One region of the Actinacidiphila reveromycinica genome, then DNA from elsewhere that is predicted to be linked to it. Evidence: riboswitches for the same ligand, from Rfam matches in the RefSeq annotation. Region 1 holds a riboswitch; the other holds the start of a gene.

Region 1 (7,793 bases):
TGGCGGCGCAGGCGCCGACCGGAGCCGGCGCGCGGCCCGGAGCCGGCGCGCGGCCCGGAGCCGGCGCACCGGCCCGGCCGGTTCCGGCGCTGTGCGGGGCGACCGCGGCGGTCGAGGGACCCCTCCTGGCCAGGGTGCCCGCACGCCCTCCGACCTGGGCATGGTTGGATGCCGGTGCGAAGGGCAAGGGAGTCGGGTGAGGCCCGCGTTCCGCGAGCAGCGGGCTCGGGCTGAGACAACGGCCAGAATGTGCAAGGTTGGTGTCGTACAGGGTGGTACCGGCCGCATCCGGCCGACCGGCTGAGCGGGCAGGCGGGAAACGACGTTGAAGATCTTCGGAAGAGTGCGGCACCGGCCGTCGCCCACGTGGCGCCAGGCCACCGACCGGGCGTTCACGCTGATCGACGACGGTCGCTACGAGGACGCCGGCGCGCTGCTGACCCGCGCCGCCGATCTGGAGCCCTGGCTCTCCGAGTCCTGGTACAACCTGGCGCTGCTGCACAAGTTCCGGCACGACTGGGCCCAGGCCCGGATCGCCGGGCTGCGCGCCGTCGCGCTGCTGGACCGCCCGGTCGGCGCCCCGGACTGGTGGAACCTCGGCATCGCCGCCACCGCGCTCCAGGACTGGCCGCTGGCCCGCCGCGCCTGGCAGGCGTACGGGCTGCGGATGCCGGCCGGCACCGCGGAGCGCACCGGCGAGGAGTCGGTGCGGCTGCCGCTGGGCAGCGCGGCGGTGCGGCTGTCGCCGGAGGGCGAGGCCGAGGTGGTCTGGGGCCGGCGCCTGGACCCGGCCCGCATCGAGGTGCTGTCGATCCCGCTGCCGTCCTCCGGGCGCCGCTGGGGCGAGGTGGTGCTCCACGACGGGGTGCCGCACGGCGAGCGGGCCACCGAGCGCGGCTCCGGGTCGTCGGTCTACCCGGTCTTCGACGAGATCGAGCTGTGGGCGCCGTCGCCCGTGCCGACCTGGCTGGTGCTGCTCGAAGCAGGCACCCAGGCGGACCGCGACGCCCTGGAGCGGCTGGCCGCCGAGGCCGGTTACGCCGCCGAGGACTGGTCGTCCTCGGTCCGGCTGCTGTGCCGCACCTGCTCGGAGAGCCGGATGCCCACCGACGACGGCTCCTCCGCCACCCGCGACCCCCACGACCACGGCGAGCCCGGCCATCCGGGCCACCTCAGCCACATCAGCCACGCCGGGGAGGAGCCGGGCTGGACCGCCGAGCGCGAGTGCGGCATCGCCGCGCCGGCCGGGCTGGTGCAGGGACTGCTCGACAGTTGGGTGGCCGACAGTCCGGACACCCGGGACTGGCGGGACCTCGAAGAGGTCTGCTGAGCCGTCGCGCCGGCCGTCCGTGAGGCGGCCGTGGCGGCCCCGGCGACGGCCGTCGCACGGCCTCCGTGCCCGGTACGCCGCACTCCCCGCGGCCGCCCGCACCGGGGCGCCGCGGGCTTTCCGGTGCCGGCCGTGCGGCCTTGCGCCGTCCCGTACCCTGGGAAGGATCAGATTCGGGTTCCGGGAAGGCGTACGGCGGAGATGTCCCAGCAGCACACCGAGCAGCAACTCGACTTCGTCGACGACGTGACCGGCGCGGCGGAGCGCGAGTCGGAGCACCGCGAGCGCGGCACCGCGCGTCCGATCACGGTGGTGGGCAACCCGGTGCTGCACCGCGAGTGCAAGGACGTCACCGCCTTCGACGAGAGCCTGCTCGCCCTCGTGGACGACATGTTCGCCTCGCAGCGCGCCGCCGAGGGGGTCGGCCTCGCCGCCAACCAGATCGGCGTCGACCTGAAGGTCTTCGTCTACGACTGCGCCGATGACGACGACGTCCGCCACGTCGGAGCCGTCTGCAACCCCGTGGCGGTCGAACTCCCCGCGGACCGGCGGCGGCTGGACGACTCGAACGAGGGCTGCCTGTCGGTGCCCGGCGCCTACATGGAACTCGCCCGCCCCGACTACGCGGTGGTCCGCGGCCAGGACCTCCAGGGCAACCCGGTCGTCGTCCAGGGCACCGGGTACTTCGCGCGGTGCCTCCAGCACGAGACGGACCACCTCTACGGCCGCCTCTACATCGACCGCCTCTCCAAGCGCGACCGCAAGGACGTCATGCGCCAGATGGCCGAGGCCACCCCGCGCTTCGAGACCGTCCCCAACGACTGACGGCGGGGCCCGGCCGGCGGGGAGACCGCCGGCCGGGGCCGCGTCGGGCCGGGCGGGTACCGGGTCAGAAGTCCTCGTCCAGGGTGACGGTGCCCTCCACGGCCACCTGGTAGGCGGAGGGGCGGCGCTCGAAGAAGTTGGTCAGTTCCTGGACGCCCTGGAGCTCCATGAAGGAGAACGGGTTCTCCGAGCCGTAGACCGGGGGGAAGCCGAGGCGGGCCAGGCGCTGGTCGGCGACGCACTGGAGGTACGCGCGCATGGACGAGGTGTTCATGCCGGGCAGGCCGTCACCGCACAGGTCGTGCGCGAACAGCAGCTCCGCCTCGACCGCCTCGCGCATCATGTCGGTGACCTGGTCGCGCAGTTCGGCGTCGAACAGCTCGGGCTCCTCCTTGCGCACGGTGTCCACGACGTCGAACGCGAACGACATGTGCATGGTCTCGTCGCGGAACACCCAGTTGGTGCCGGTGGCCAGGCCGTGCAGCAGGCCGCGCGAGCGGAACCAGTAGACGTAGGCGAAGGCGCCGTAGAAGAACAGCCCCTCGATGCAGGCGGCGAAGCAGATCAGGTTGAGCAGGAAACGGCGCCGGTCGTCGCGGTCCGCGAGCCGGTCGACGGTCTCCACGGAGTCCATCCAGCGGAAGCAGAACTGCGCCTTCTCGCGGATGGAGGGGATGTTCTCGACGGCGGCGAACGCGGCGGCCCGGTCGTCCGGGTCGGGCAGGTAGGTGTCCAGCAGGGTCAGGTAGAACTGGACGTGGACGGCCTCCTCGAAGAGCTGGCGGGACAGGTACAGCCGCGCCTCGGGGGAGTTGATGTGCTTGTAGAGGGTGAGCACCAGGTTGTTGGCCACGATGGAGTCGCCGGTGGCGAAGAAGGCCACCAGCCGCCCGATCAGGTGCTGTTCGGCCGGGGACAGCTTGGCGAGGTCGGCGACGTCGGAGTGGAGGTCCACCTCCTCGACGGTCCAGGTGTTCTTGATGGCGTCGCGGTAGCGCTCGTAGAAGTCGGGGTAGCGCATCGGGCGCAGGGTCAGTTCGAAGCCCGGGTCGAGCAGGTTCTTCACGGTGCTCTCGGCGGTCGCGGTGCGCTCGGTGGTCGCGGTGCTCTCGGTGCTCGCGGCGGTGTGGGTGGTCATTACTGGCATGCCTCGCAGGACTCGGGGTTCTCCAGGGAGCAGGCGATCGCGTCGGCGTCGGCGGTCGCCGGGACTGCGGCCGGGGCGGGCGCCCCGGGGGTGCGCGCGGCGGTCCCGGCCGCCGCCGCGGGGGACGCGGCCGAGGACGCGGCCGTGGACGCCGCGCGCGCGATCCGGGTCGCCGGCCGCGACCGCAGGTAGTACGTGGTCTTCAGGCCGCGCTTCCACGCGTACGCGTACATCGAGCTGAGCTTGCCGATCGTCGGCGTCTCCAGGAACAGGTTCAGCGACTGGCTCTGGTCGAGGTAGGGAGTGCGGTCGGCGGCCAGGTCGATCAGGGCGCGCTGGGGCAGCTCCCACGCGGTGCGGTACAGCTCGCGCACCTGCTCCGGAATCCACTCCAGGCCCTGCACCGAGCCGTTGGACTCCCGCAGCGCCTCGCGGGTCCGCGCGTCCCACAGGCCCAGCCGCTTGAGGTCGGCCACCAGGTAGGAGTTGACCTGGAGGAACTCCCCGGAGAGCGTCTCGCGCTTGAAGAGGTTCGACACCTGCGGCTCGATGCACTCGTAGACGCCGGCGATGGAGGCGATCGTCGCGGTCGGCGCGATCGCGAGCAGCAGCGAGTTGCGCAGGCCGGTGGCGGCGATCCGGGCGCGCAGCGCGGCCCAGCGGTCCGGCCAGTGCGGGGTGGCGCCGAAGTGGTCGGGGTGCAGCACGCCGTCGGAGGTACGGGTCTGGTCCCACGCCGGCAGCGGGCCGCCGCGCTCGGCGAGGTCGCAGGACGCCTCGTACGCGGCCAGCATGATCCGCTCGGCGATCCTCGTGGACAGGGTGCGGGCGGCCTCGGAGCCGAACGGGAGCCCCAGCCGGAAGAAGACGTCCTGCAGGCCCATGACCCCCAGGCCCACCGGCCGCCAGCGGGAGTTGGACCGGCCGGCCTGCTCGGTCGGGTAGTAGTTGACGTCGACCACCCGGTCGAGGAAGGTGACCGCGGTGCGCACGGTGCGGTCCAGCCGCTCCCAGTCGATCGCGCGGTCGAGGCCGCCGTGTGCGGCGTCGCCGTCCTCCCGCTCCCGCGGGGCGGTCACGAACGCGCCCAGGTTCACCGACCCCAGGTTGCACACCGCCGTCTCGGAGTCGTCGGAGACCTCCAGGATCTCGGTGCACAGGTTGGAGGAGTGCACGGTCCTGCCCGGGCGGGCGGTCTGGTTCGCGGTGCGGTTGGCGGCGTCCTTGAAGGTCATCCAGCCGTTGCCGGTCTGCGCGAGGGTGCGCATCATCCGGCCGTACAGCTCGCGCGCCGCGATGGTGCGGCGGGCCAGGCCGGCCGCTTCCGCGCGGCGGTAGGCGGCGTCGAAGTCGTCGCCCCACAGGTCGACCAGCTCGGGGACGTCGGCGGGGGAGAAGAGCGACCACTGCGCGTCGGCGTCGACCCGGCGCATGAACTCGTCCGGCACCCAGTGCGCGAGGTTCAGGTTGTGGGTGCGGCGGGCGTCCTCGCCGGTGTTGTCCCGCAGTTCGAGGAACTCCTCGATGTCGGCGTGCCAGGTCTCCAGGTAGACCGCGGCGGCGCCCTTGCGGCGGCCGCCCTGGTTCACCGCGGCCACCGAGGCGTCGAGGGTCTTCAGGAACGGCACGATGCCGTTGGAGTGCCCGTTGGTGCCGCGGATCAGCGAACCGCGGGCCCGCACCCGGGAGTAGGGGATGCCGATGCCGCCGGCGTGCTTCGACAGGCGGGCCACCTGGTGGTAGCGGTCGTAGATGGAGTCCAACTGGTCCCGCGGGGAGTCCAGCAGGTAGCAGGAGGACATCTGCGGGTGGCGGGTGCCGGAGTTGAAGAGGGTGGGCGAACTGGGCAGGTACTCCAGCGCGCTCATCAGCCGGTACAGCTCGGCGACCTCCTCCACCACGCGGTCGCCGGCCGCGGCCGGGCCGCCGGCGGCGGTGCCGTCGTCGTCGGCGAGGCCGCAGGCGACCCGGAGCATGAAGTGCTGCGGGGTCTCGATCACCTGGCGGGTGATCGGGTGGCGCAGCAGGTAGCGGCTGTGCAGCGTGCGCAGGCCGAAGTAGCCGAAGCGGTCGTCGGCGCCGTCGGCGAGCGCCTGTTCCACCAGCGCGTCCAGCCGGTCGGCGTGGGCGGCCGCGAAGGCGGCGGTGCGGTCGCCGATCAGGCCCTCGCGGTGGCCGACCGCGACGGACTCGGTGAAGCGGACCGCGCCCTGGCCGGCGGCCTCCTCGGTGACGGCCGCGCTCAGCAGGCGGGCGGCGAGCCGGGAGTACGCCGGGTCCTCGGAGATCAGCCCGGCGGCCGCGTCGGTGGCGAGGGTGCGCAGTTCGGCCCGCCCGGCGCCGGCGCTGCGGCCGCGCAGCGCGGCGGCGGTGACCCGGCCGGGGTCGGCGTCGGGCAGGTCGGCGGTCAACGCGACCAGGGTGCGCAGCAGTTCGGCGCCTGCGCTGTCCGCGGGCTCCGGCACCGGGGCCCGGCCGGGAGGCGCGGGTTCCGGCGCCGGGGGCCGGCCGGCGGCAGCGGCGGGGGCCGCCGGGGAGGTGTCGGCGGTCGGCGCGGGTGCGGTGGGCGCGGTGGTCACGGTGGAGCTCTCCCTCGTACGCGGCGGCGGCCGCGCGGAGGGCGACGGGAGGCAGGGCGGGGCGTTCTACGGCACGCCGCCGTGCGTCCGTCGGCCCAGTCCACGAGGCCCGGACGGTCCCTCCCGTCGAGCCGGGCAGGCTCGGGAGGCACCCCCGCGCGCGAGTGCGCGCGGACGTGGCGGCCGGCAGGCGATCGGGCTGTACGGCGCGCTGGACGCGCGTCCGTTCACCGTTGCGGGGCAGCGCCGGATTCGCACCGGCTTCCCCTGCGGCAACGAGGTTGAGCATACATGTGGTGCCGTCTGTCGAAGACGACACCACATGTTGTGTCGTGCTGTCAGTTTTGGTGAGGGTTGCAGGCGGTGTGGGGTAGAGCGTTCCGGGCCGCCGGGCCGGGCCGCCGGGCCGGGCCGGGCGGGTGGCCGGGCCGGGCCGGGCCGGGCGGGTGGCCGGCCGGCGGCGTGCGGGCGGCCGGCTCCGGCGCGGGCTCAGAGTCGGGCGCGCTCGCGGTCCGCCTCCTTCAGCTCCCGGGTGATCTTCGCCTCGTGGCGGAGCCCGAGGACGGGGACGAAGGTGAGGGCGAGGACGAGGGCGAGGAGGGCGGCGATGTCGAGGAGAACGGTCATGGGTCCATGGTCGCCACGCCGCTTACCGCCGAACAGTGGCAGTGCTGCCGTACTACCGAAACATCCTGCCAAGTGGCAGGGTGGTCACCATGCTGGAGAACGTGGCGACGGTGATCCTGGACGGCGTGCACCCCTTCGAACTCGGGGTCGTCTGCGAGGTCTTCGGGCTGGACCGCAGCGACGAGGGACTGCCGCGGTACGACTTCGCGGTGGTCTCGGCGGAGGGCCCGCGGGTGCGGACGCACGCCGGGTTCGAGATGGTGGTCTCGCAGGACCTGGACCGGCTGGAGGAGGCGGACCTGGTCGCGGTGCCGGCCGGCGACGCGTACGTCGACCGCGACTTCCCGCGGCCGATGACGGACGCGCTGAACCGCGCGGTCGAGCGCGGCGCGACGGTGGTGAGCGTGTGCTCGGGGGTGTTCGCGCTGGGCGCGGCCGGGCTGCTGGACGGTCGGCGGTGCGCGGCGCACTGGCGGCACGCCGACCTGCTGGCGCGGCGCCACCCGCAGGCCAGGGTCGAGGCCGACGTGCTCTACGTCGACGACCGGGGCGTGGTCACCTCGGCCGGCACCGCGGCGGGGATCGACGCCTGCCTGCACCTCGTCCGCAAGGAGCAGGGCAGCGCGGTCGCCAACGGCATCGCCCGGCGCATGGTGGTCCCCCCGCACCGCGAGGGCGGCCAGGCGCAGTACGTGGACCGGCCGCTGCCCCGGGCGCAGAGCGACACCGTCGCCGGGGTGCTCTCCTGGATGGAGCGGCACCTGGACCGCGAGGTGACCGTCGAGGAACTGGCCGCGCGCGCCCACATGTCGCCCCGCACCTTCGCCCGGCGCTTCCAGCAGGAGACCGGGACCACGCCCTACCGCTGGCTGCTCGGGCAGCGGGTGCTGCTCGCCCGGGAACTGCTGGAGGGGACGGACGTCACGGTCGACTCCGTCGCGGTGCGCGCCGGGTTCGGCAACGCGGCCACCCTGCGGCACCACTTCGTCCGCTGGACCGGCACCACCCCGCAGGCGTACCGGCGGACGTTCCGCGCGCCCAGCCCCGTGGCGTAGCCTCCCGCCGGCGGTGGACCCGCCACGCGCCGGCCGGAGGCGGGGCGCCTACGTGGACGGAGCGGGCGTCGGGGCCAGGGGCAGCTCGGGTTCGCCCGGCTCGCCGGGCTCCGCGGTGTAGTCCGCGAGGACCGTCTCGTCGGTGCCCGCGGGCGCCTTCACCGCGCGCAGCACCAGCGTGAGCACGACGGCCACGGCCAGGTTGAGCACGAAGGCGGTGAGCCCGATGT
Region 2 (7,793 bases), 2.9 Mb from region 1:
GTACATCCGTCCCGCCTGCCTGCTCGCCGCCGCTGCCCTGATCGCGGGCACCGCCGGTACCGCCGGAGCGGCCACGTCCGGTCCGGCTACGTCCGGTCCCGCCACGTCCGGTTCCACCACCGCCACCACCTCCGACGCGGGCTCCCCCTCCGCCGTCACTCCCTCCGCCGTCACCTACACCCTGGTCACGGAACCGTCGGCCGGCTACGGCGCGATCTACGACCTGATCGGCTCGGCGACGACCAGCATCGACCTCACGATGTACGAACTCACCGACACCACCGCCGAGCACGACCTCGCCGCCGCGGCGGCCCGCGGGGTGACGGTCCGGGTGATCCTGGACCAGAACCTGGAGAAGTCGAACAACACCGCGGCGTACACCTACCTCAACGCCAACGGCGTGCCGACCCACTGGGCCTCCACCACCTACGCCGCCACCCACCAGAAGACCCTCACGGTGGACGACGCCACCACCGCCATCATGAGCGGCAATCTGACCAGCCAGTACTACTCCACCAGCCGTGACTTCGCCGTCATCGAGAACAACTCCCTCGACGTCAAGGCGATAGAGAAGGTGTTCGCGGCCGACTACGCCGGCACCGCCATCACCCCCACCGACGGCGACCACCTGGTGTGGAGCCCCACCGACGCCCAGTCGAAGATCCTGGCGATCATCAACGGCGCCACCGCCAGCCTCTCGGTGGAGAACGAGGAGATGGGCTACGCGACCGTCACCACCGCGTTGGAGAACGCCGCCAAGCGCGGGGTGAACGTCGAGGTCACCATGACCAACGACGACAACGAGTACGCCGACGAGTTCGACGCCCTCACCGCCGCCGGCGTCCACGTGCGCACCTACGCCTACACCGCGTCGCTCTACATCCACGCGAAGGCGATCGTCGCGGACTACGGCACCAGCGCCGCCACGGTCGACGTCGGCTCGCAGAACTTCTCCAGCGCCTCGCTCAACAAGAACCGCGAGTTGGGCTTCATCACCACCTCGGCGCCGATCATCTCCGGGATCAACACGGCACTCGCCTCCGACTACGCGGGCGGCACCGCCTGGTCCTGATCCGGCGGGCCGCAGGCTGCCGACCCCTCCCACAGCGGCCGCATCCCGTAGCGACCCCCTCCTGTGGCGGCACTCCCGAACGGCGTCGCGGGCGGCCGGGCGGGAGGGCCGCCCGCCCGCCGGATACCGCTCGCGCGCCCCGCGCGACCCCGCCGTGCGCGAGAATTCCCGAGCACCGCGGATCGACACGGTACGGCGCGACACGCTACGGCGCGGCGCGGCGCGACACCACGCGGCGCGGTACGACGTGCAAGCGGACGCACCGGACAAGGAGCTGATCGGATGGCCACCGCCGACCTCGACGGAACCGCCCTCACCTACCAGGTGACGGGCACGGGACCGCGTTTGCTGTTCCTCAACGGGTCCGGCGGGACGCTCGTCGAGGCCGCCCCCCTGCTCCTGCGCCTGGCCGGCCGCTTCGAGGTCGCCGCCTTCGACCAGCGCGGCATCGGCCGGTCCGCGGCCGCCTCCGGGCCGTACGCCATGGCCGACCTCGCCGCGGACGCGGCGGCGCTCGCCGACCACCTCGGCTGGCCGTCCTTCCGCGTGTTCGGGATCAGCTTCGGCGGGATGGTCGCCCAGGAACTGGCCGTCACCCGGCCGGAACGGATCGAGCGGATGGCGCTGCTGTGCACCTCGTCCGGGGGACCCGGCGGCTCCTCGTACCCGCTGCACACGCTGGGCGAACTCCCTCTGGAGGAGCGGCAGGCCCGGTACGCGGGCATCCTTGACACCCGCTTCACCGCGGAGTGGCTGGCCTCCCGCCCCGGCGACCGCGCGGTGGTCGAGTCGATGCGCGGGCGGCTGGCGGCCGGCAAGCCGGCCGCGGTGCGGCTGGGAGAGGAACTCCAACTCCGGGCCCGCGCCGCGCACGACGTGTACGACCGGCTCCCGGCCGTCACCTGCCCGACGCTGGTCGCCGCCGGGCGCTACGACGGCATCGCGCCGGTCGCCAACAGCGAGGCGGTGGCCCGGGCGATACCGGGCGCCGAGTTGCGGGTCTTCGAGGGCGGGCACATCTTCCCGTTCCAGGACCCCGAGGCGCTGCCGGCGGTGATCGACTTCCTCGCCCGGTGACGGCCCCGCGGGACTAGGACGACATCCCGCCCGAGCCGGCGCGTGCCGCGGCGCCCCAGCGGCGCTCGACCTTCGCGAACCGCCAGTAGGCCAGGGCGCAGGCCCAGACCACGACGAACAGGCCGACGATGACGTAGCCGACGTTGTCCAGGCTGATACCGGAGATCCAGTCGGTGGCGCCGTTGGTGAAGCCGGCGTTGTCGTGCAGGACGCCGACGAGTTCGATGGTGCCGATGACGAAGGCCACGGCGATGGACAGGCCGGTGATCGTGAGGTTGTAGTAGACCTTGCGGACCGGGTTGGAGAACGCCCAGTGGTACGCGAAGTTCATGAAGGTGCCGTCGAGGGTGTCGAACAGGCTCATGCCGGCGGCGAACAGCAGCGGCAGGCACAGCACCGCGTACCAGGGCAGGCCGGAGGCGGCGCCGGAACCCGCCATCACCATGAGGGTGACCTCGGTGGCGGTGTCGAAGCCGAGGCCGAACAGGACGCCGACCGGGTACATCTGGCCGGGGTGGCGGATCGACTTGGTGAGTCGGCCGAGCAGGCGGTTCATGAAGCCCCGGCTGTCCAGGTGCTTCTCCAGCTCGTGCTCGTCGAAGTTGCCCGCGCGCATCTCCTTGAACACCCGGTAGATGCCCAGCAGGGCGACGAGGTTGAGGGCGGCGATGAGGTAGAGGAAAGTCCCCGAGACGCTGGTGCTGATGACGCCGAGGGTGACGTGCGTCTCGGAGTCCTCGTTCATCAGGGTGCCGGCGATCTTGGCGCCGCCGGCGATCATGCCGGCCATGGCGACGACGATCGAGGAGTGGCCGAGGGCGAACCAGAAGCCGACCGAGACGGGGCGCTGCCCGTCGGCCATCAGCTTGCGCGTGGTGTTGTCGATCGCGGCGATGTGGTCGGCGTCGAAGGCGTGCCGCATGCCGAGGGTGTAGGCCGTGACCCCCAGCCCGACGCCGAACGCCTGCTTGCCGACGGTGTAGTGGTGCGGCGCGACCATCATCACCAGGATGGCGAACGCCGCGGCGTGCAGGGCGGCGATCGCGGCCAGCAGCACGCCGGTGCGTATCCAGTCGGCGCGTGCGAATCGGTGGGCGACGGGCCCGGGGGAGGGCGTCCCCGCGGGCGGTCCGGCGGGCGACGGCGGGTTTTCGGGCAGGGTCATACCGGGGCAGCCTCTCCAGCACCTCGTGGACAGTTCGTCGTGCGTGCCGTGGCCGGTCTCCTGGCTTACGGGTCCGACGTCGCCGTCCTCCGCCTTCCCAGCCGCCGAAACGGCCAGTGGCGTCCACCCCCTGCGGGGCGGAACGAGCACGGTGACTTCCCGATCACAGTGGCGAGGGCCGCACCGGTTTCCCACCGGTTTCCCGAGCACCACGGCCCGGCCAGCGTAGATGCACACGTCAGCCGACTGCAACGGGGTCTCAACGGGCCCGGTGCGCGCGGCGGTCGGGACCGCGTGCCCCGGTGACGTCACGGGCGCCGACGGCTGGCACGATGTCGCCATGGCCCGGATGCCCGCCCTCCGCCTTGTGCGCTCAGCCGTGTTCGCGGCCGTGTGCACGGCGATGAGCGGCCTCGGCCACGCGATGATGTCCGGCGCCGGGGTCCCGGTCTGGGCTCTGCTGTACGCGTTCGCCGGGGTCACCGCCCTCGCGTGGTGGGCCTTCGGGAGGCGGCGCGGCGCGCCGGTGATCCTCGGCGGCAGCCTGGCCACGCAGTTGGGGCTCCACTGCGTCTTCCTGCTCGGGCAGTGGGTCGGCGCCGCTCCCTCGGCCGTGCCCGACCCGGCGATGCCCGCCACGTCCTCCATGCCCCCCATGCCTTCCATGCCTTCAATGCCGTTCATGCCGGGCATGGGGATGGCCGCGCCGGGCCCGGGCGGCACCGGGTCCATGGCGGGGCCGGGCGGCGGCATGGCCATGCACGAGTGGTCCCCGGGCATGCTCCTGCTGCACGCCGCTGCCGCCCTGGTGTGCGGCCTGTGGATGTGGCGGGGCGAGGTCGCCCTCCACCGGATGATCCGCTCGCTGGCCTGGGTACTGGCCGCTCCGCTGCGGTACGTCCTGGCGGTGTGCGGGATCACGCTGCCGCCGCTGCCGCGCGTGCGGGCCGGCACCGTGCCGCCTCTGCGGCCCGCCGAGGTGCTGCTGAGGCACGCGGTGGTGCGGCGCGGGCCGCCGCCGCTCGTCGTCCTGATCTGACAGGCGCCCGCCACCGGCCGGTTGTCCGGCCGCTCCGACGGCCGCAGCGCCGGTATGTCCCGCTGCCCCCGCGGCCGGCTTCGCGCCGCCCCGGCACCGCGTGGACCGTACCGGACCCTGATCCCGTCGGCCTGCCCGGCACCACGCCGCCGCGTCAGCGCGTTCGTGTGCGTACGCCTTCACCGGTCCGCGCGTCCTCACCAGCGCGTGCACGCCGCCGTGTACGGCACCCCGTGTACGACGCCTCCGTGTACGACGTCCCGTGCGCGACGTCCCGCGTCCGACGACCGCGGCGCGCGCGAAGGGCGGGCCGCCCGTCGGCGGGACCGCGTGCCGTGATCACGGCCGGTCCCGCACGAGCGAAGGACCCGAGAACATGACCCCTGCCCGGAACCCCCGGGGCGACCGGCCGCCGGTCGCACGTGACGACGCCCAGGTGACCGCCTGGGCCCTGGCCGCCGGCCGCGGCGACGAGGAGGCGATCGAACACTTCGTCCGGGCCACCCGCGCCGACGTCCGGCGCTTCGTCGCCCACCTGACCGCTGACTTCTCCGGGGCCGACGACCTCACCCAGGAGACGTACCTGCGGGCGCTGTCCGGCCTGCCGCGGTTCGCCGGGCGCTCCTGCGCCCGCACCTGGCTGCTGTCCATCGCCCGCCGTGTGGTGGTCGACCGCTACCGCTACGACGCGGCGCGGCCCCGGACGTCGGCAACGGACGACTGGCTGGAGGCGGCCGAGCGGGCGCAACCCGCCCACGGACCCGGCTTCGACGAGGGCGTCGCCCTGTTGGACCTGCTGAGCACGGTGGACCGCGGGCGCCGGGAGGCGTTCGTGCTCACCCAGCTCCTGGAGTTGCCGTACGCCGAAGCGGCCGCCCGCACCGGGTGCCCCGTGGGCACCGTCCGCTCCCGTGTGGCGCGGGCCCGGGCGGACGTCCACGCACTGCTGGTCGCCGCCGACGAACCCGAGGCGGCGGCCGCGGCGGCCTGACGGTTCCGCCGCGTCCCGACGACGGGCGGGCCGCCGACCTGGCGGCCCGCCCCCACCTGCCCGCGGGCACGCAACGGGCAACCGATCGACGAGAGAGGCGGTATGGGGTGCGAGATGCCCGGCGGACAGGTTCCGCGAAGGTGACGCGCCGGTCGGGCGGGCGGTTCACCCCGTCACGCCGCCCGGCGGCGGGGGAACCCCTCTGGCCGTGGGAGGAGCCGGTCGCGTCGGGACGGCGTCGGTGCCGGCGCCGTCGGGGCCGTCGGGGCCGGCGGGGCCGGGAACGGCGGGAATGGGAACGGCGGGAACGGGACGTGCGGGAACGTGACCTGCGAGGTCGGGCGTTGACGCTCGCCGGCACTGCGGTGCTGGCCGGCGGGTACGGCTGGCTCGGCGGCCGTCTGGCCGGCTCGGCCGGGGTGTTCGGGGGAGTGGCCGTGGGAGCTGTCGTCGCCGTGGCGCTCCGGCTGGTCGTCGCGGTGGTCGCGGGGGATCGGGTCCGCCGGCCACGCGGGCGGCGCGGAAGTGAAGGGAAACGGCCGGGAACTCCACCGGGGCCGGGTCCGACTACTGGAACGTGACGTACCGCCCCGGCGCGCCCGCGCGCGCCTCCCGCACCCTCCGCCGGGTCGTACCGCTCCTGCGTGGCGCGGCCGTTCCGCTCGGCGCCGCCGCGCTCGCGCTGTTCGCGCTGGCGGTGTACGCCGCGTCCGGTGCGGCGGGCGCTCCGGACGCCGTGATGCGCGTCAGTGGGGCGCGAATCCTGCTGCCGATGTCGCCGGACGCGACGGCCGCGTTCGTGAACCTGCGCAACAGCGGCGGGTCGGCCGACACGCTGACCGGGGCGCGTACCCCGTGGGGCGCGGCGATGCCCGCCCGTACGGTGGTCGTCGCGCACGCCGGCCACATGGAGGTGTTGAACGGTGTGACGATCGGTCCCGGCCAGGCGCTCACGATGGCCCCCGAGACCGTCGACCTCATGGTGCCGGACCCGCCGCACCTGAGCCTCGGCCAACATGTCCGGCTGACCCTGGAGTTCACCGGGAGCGGCACGGTCACCACGGACGCCGTCGTCGTCCGGCCCGGCGACTGACCGGAAGTCGGCTCCTTCGACCACGAATCCGCCTCCCGCGAATCCTCCGTCCCGTGAACGGGCCTTGCCCCGGGGGACTTCCGGGAGGGGGCTTCCCCGGCGTCATCCCGCACGTTCCCACGCCCCTCTCCTGGAGTTCCCGTGCCCACCACATCGGCGGTCCCGACGACCGCCTCCGCCGGTTCCGCCGCTCCCCCGTCCCGACCAGTACCGCCGGGGGCGGTGCTGGCTGCCTTCCTGGTCGCCCTCGTGGCCGTCTTCGCCGTCGCCTGGTCGGTCGGGCGGGCGGCCGGGCCGGTCAACCCGCGCATGCACCCCGCCCCGGTGGGCGTTCCCGGTTCCATGGGAGGCGGTTCCATGGGCGGGGGCTCGGCGGCGGACGGCTCGGGCGGGGACGACGGCGGGCACGGCATGGCGGGGATGCGATGAGCACGGACCAGGGCGGAGCCACCTCAGTCCGGGAGTCCGGAGCCCAGGAGTCCGGGGCGGCGGCCACCCCGACCACGCTGGCCACCCCGATCACCCCGACCACGAAAGGCACCGCGGCCGTGACCGACCTGGCCGTCACCGGCATGACCTGCGCCGCGTGCGTCAGCCGGGTGGAGAAGCGGCTCGCGCGGCTGGAGGGCGTGCGCGCCACCGTCAACCTGGCCACGAACACCGCCCGGGTCAGCCATCCCGGGAGCGTCACCCCCGAGGAGTTGGTGGGTGTCGTCGAGGCGGCCGGCTACGGAGCCTCGGTGCTGAGGGGCGAGCCGGAACCGGCGGCGGACTCCGGTGCGGGCCGCGACGAGGTGTCGCGCGTGGCGCTGGTCGCGGCGGGAGCGTTGCCGGTCCTGGCCCTGTCGATGGTGCCGCCCTGGCAGTTCGCCGGCTGGCAGTGGCTCTGCTTCGTGCTCGCGGTGCCGGTGGCGACCTGGGGCGCCTGGCCCTTCCACGCCCGCATGCTGCGGGGGCTGCGGCACGCCACCGCGACCATGGACACCCTGGTCTCGCTGGGCGTGGCCGCCTCGCTGGGCTGGTCGACGTACGCGCTGCTGTGGGGCGGCGCCGGCGGCGGCGACTACCGGATGCCGTTCACCTTGATGCCGATGCTCCACGAGGGCACGCACGTCTACCTCGAAGGCGCGGTCAGCGTGCCGCTGGCGGTGCTCGCCGGGCGGCTGCTGGAGGGCAGGGCCCGCCGCGCCACCGGGAGCGCGCTGACCGCCCTGGCAGGGCTCACCGTGGCGGAGGCAACCGTCCGCGACGAGGCCGGCGAGCACACCGTGCCCTTGCAGCAACTGCGGGTGGGGCAGGAGTTCGTGGTGCGGCCCGGTGAACGCGTCGCCACCGACGGCACCGTGGTCGAGGGCG

Evidence for each region. Region 1 has a riboswitch for cobalamin ahead of RVR_RS24405 (ribonucleoside-diphosphate reductase subunit alpha). Riboswitches for the same ligand answer to the same signal wherever they lie in the genome.
Region 2: another riboswitch for cobalamin. It lies ahead of nicT (Nickel transporter NicT); the one in region 1 lies ahead of RVR_RS24405 (ribonucleoside-diphosphate reductase subunit alpha).

Annotation. Positions count from the first base shown of each region.
Region 1 covers NZ_AP018365.1:5,713,889-5,721,681, forward strand. Annotated here, with positions in the region: gene RVR_RS24385 (HD-GYP domain-containing protein) at 1-200, shown strand, start outside; gene RVR_RS24390 (tetratricopeptide repeat protein) at 326-1,330, shown strand; gene def (peptide deformylase) at 1,532-2,155, shown strand; gene RVR_RS24400 (ribonucleotide-diphosphate reductase subunit beta) at 2,220-3,176, opposite strand; gene RVR_RS24405 (ribonucleoside-diphosphate reductase subunit alpha) at 3,293-5,881, opposite strand; cobalamin riboswitch at 6,050-6,200, opposite strand; gene RVR_RS24410 (hypothetical protein) at 6,371-6,508, opposite strand; gene RVR_RS24415 (GlxA family transcriptional regulator) at 6,598-7,563, shown strand; gene mctP (monocarboxylate uptake permease MctP) at 7,612-7,793, opposite strand, start outside.
Region 2 covers NZ_AP018365.1:2,838,918-2,846,710, reverse strand. Annotated here, with positions in the region: gene RVR_RS11685 (phospholipase D-like domain-containing protein) at 1-1,072, shown strand, start outside; gene RVR_RS11680 (alpha/beta fold hydrolase) at 1,355-2,149, shown strand; gene nicT (Nickel transporter NicT) at 2,163-3,314, opposite strand; cobalamin riboswitch at 3,348-3,543, opposite strand; gene RVR_RS11670 (hypothetical protein) at 3,655-4,353, shown strand; gene RVR_RS11665 (sigma-70 family RNA polymerase sigma factor) at 4,730-5,344, shown strand; gene RVR_RS11660 (copper chaperone PCu(A)C) at 5,922-6,437, shown strand; gene RVR_RS11655 (hypothetical protein) at 6,579-6,866, shown strand; gene RVR_RS11650 (heavy metal translocating P-type ATPase) at 7,010-7,793, shown strand, end outside.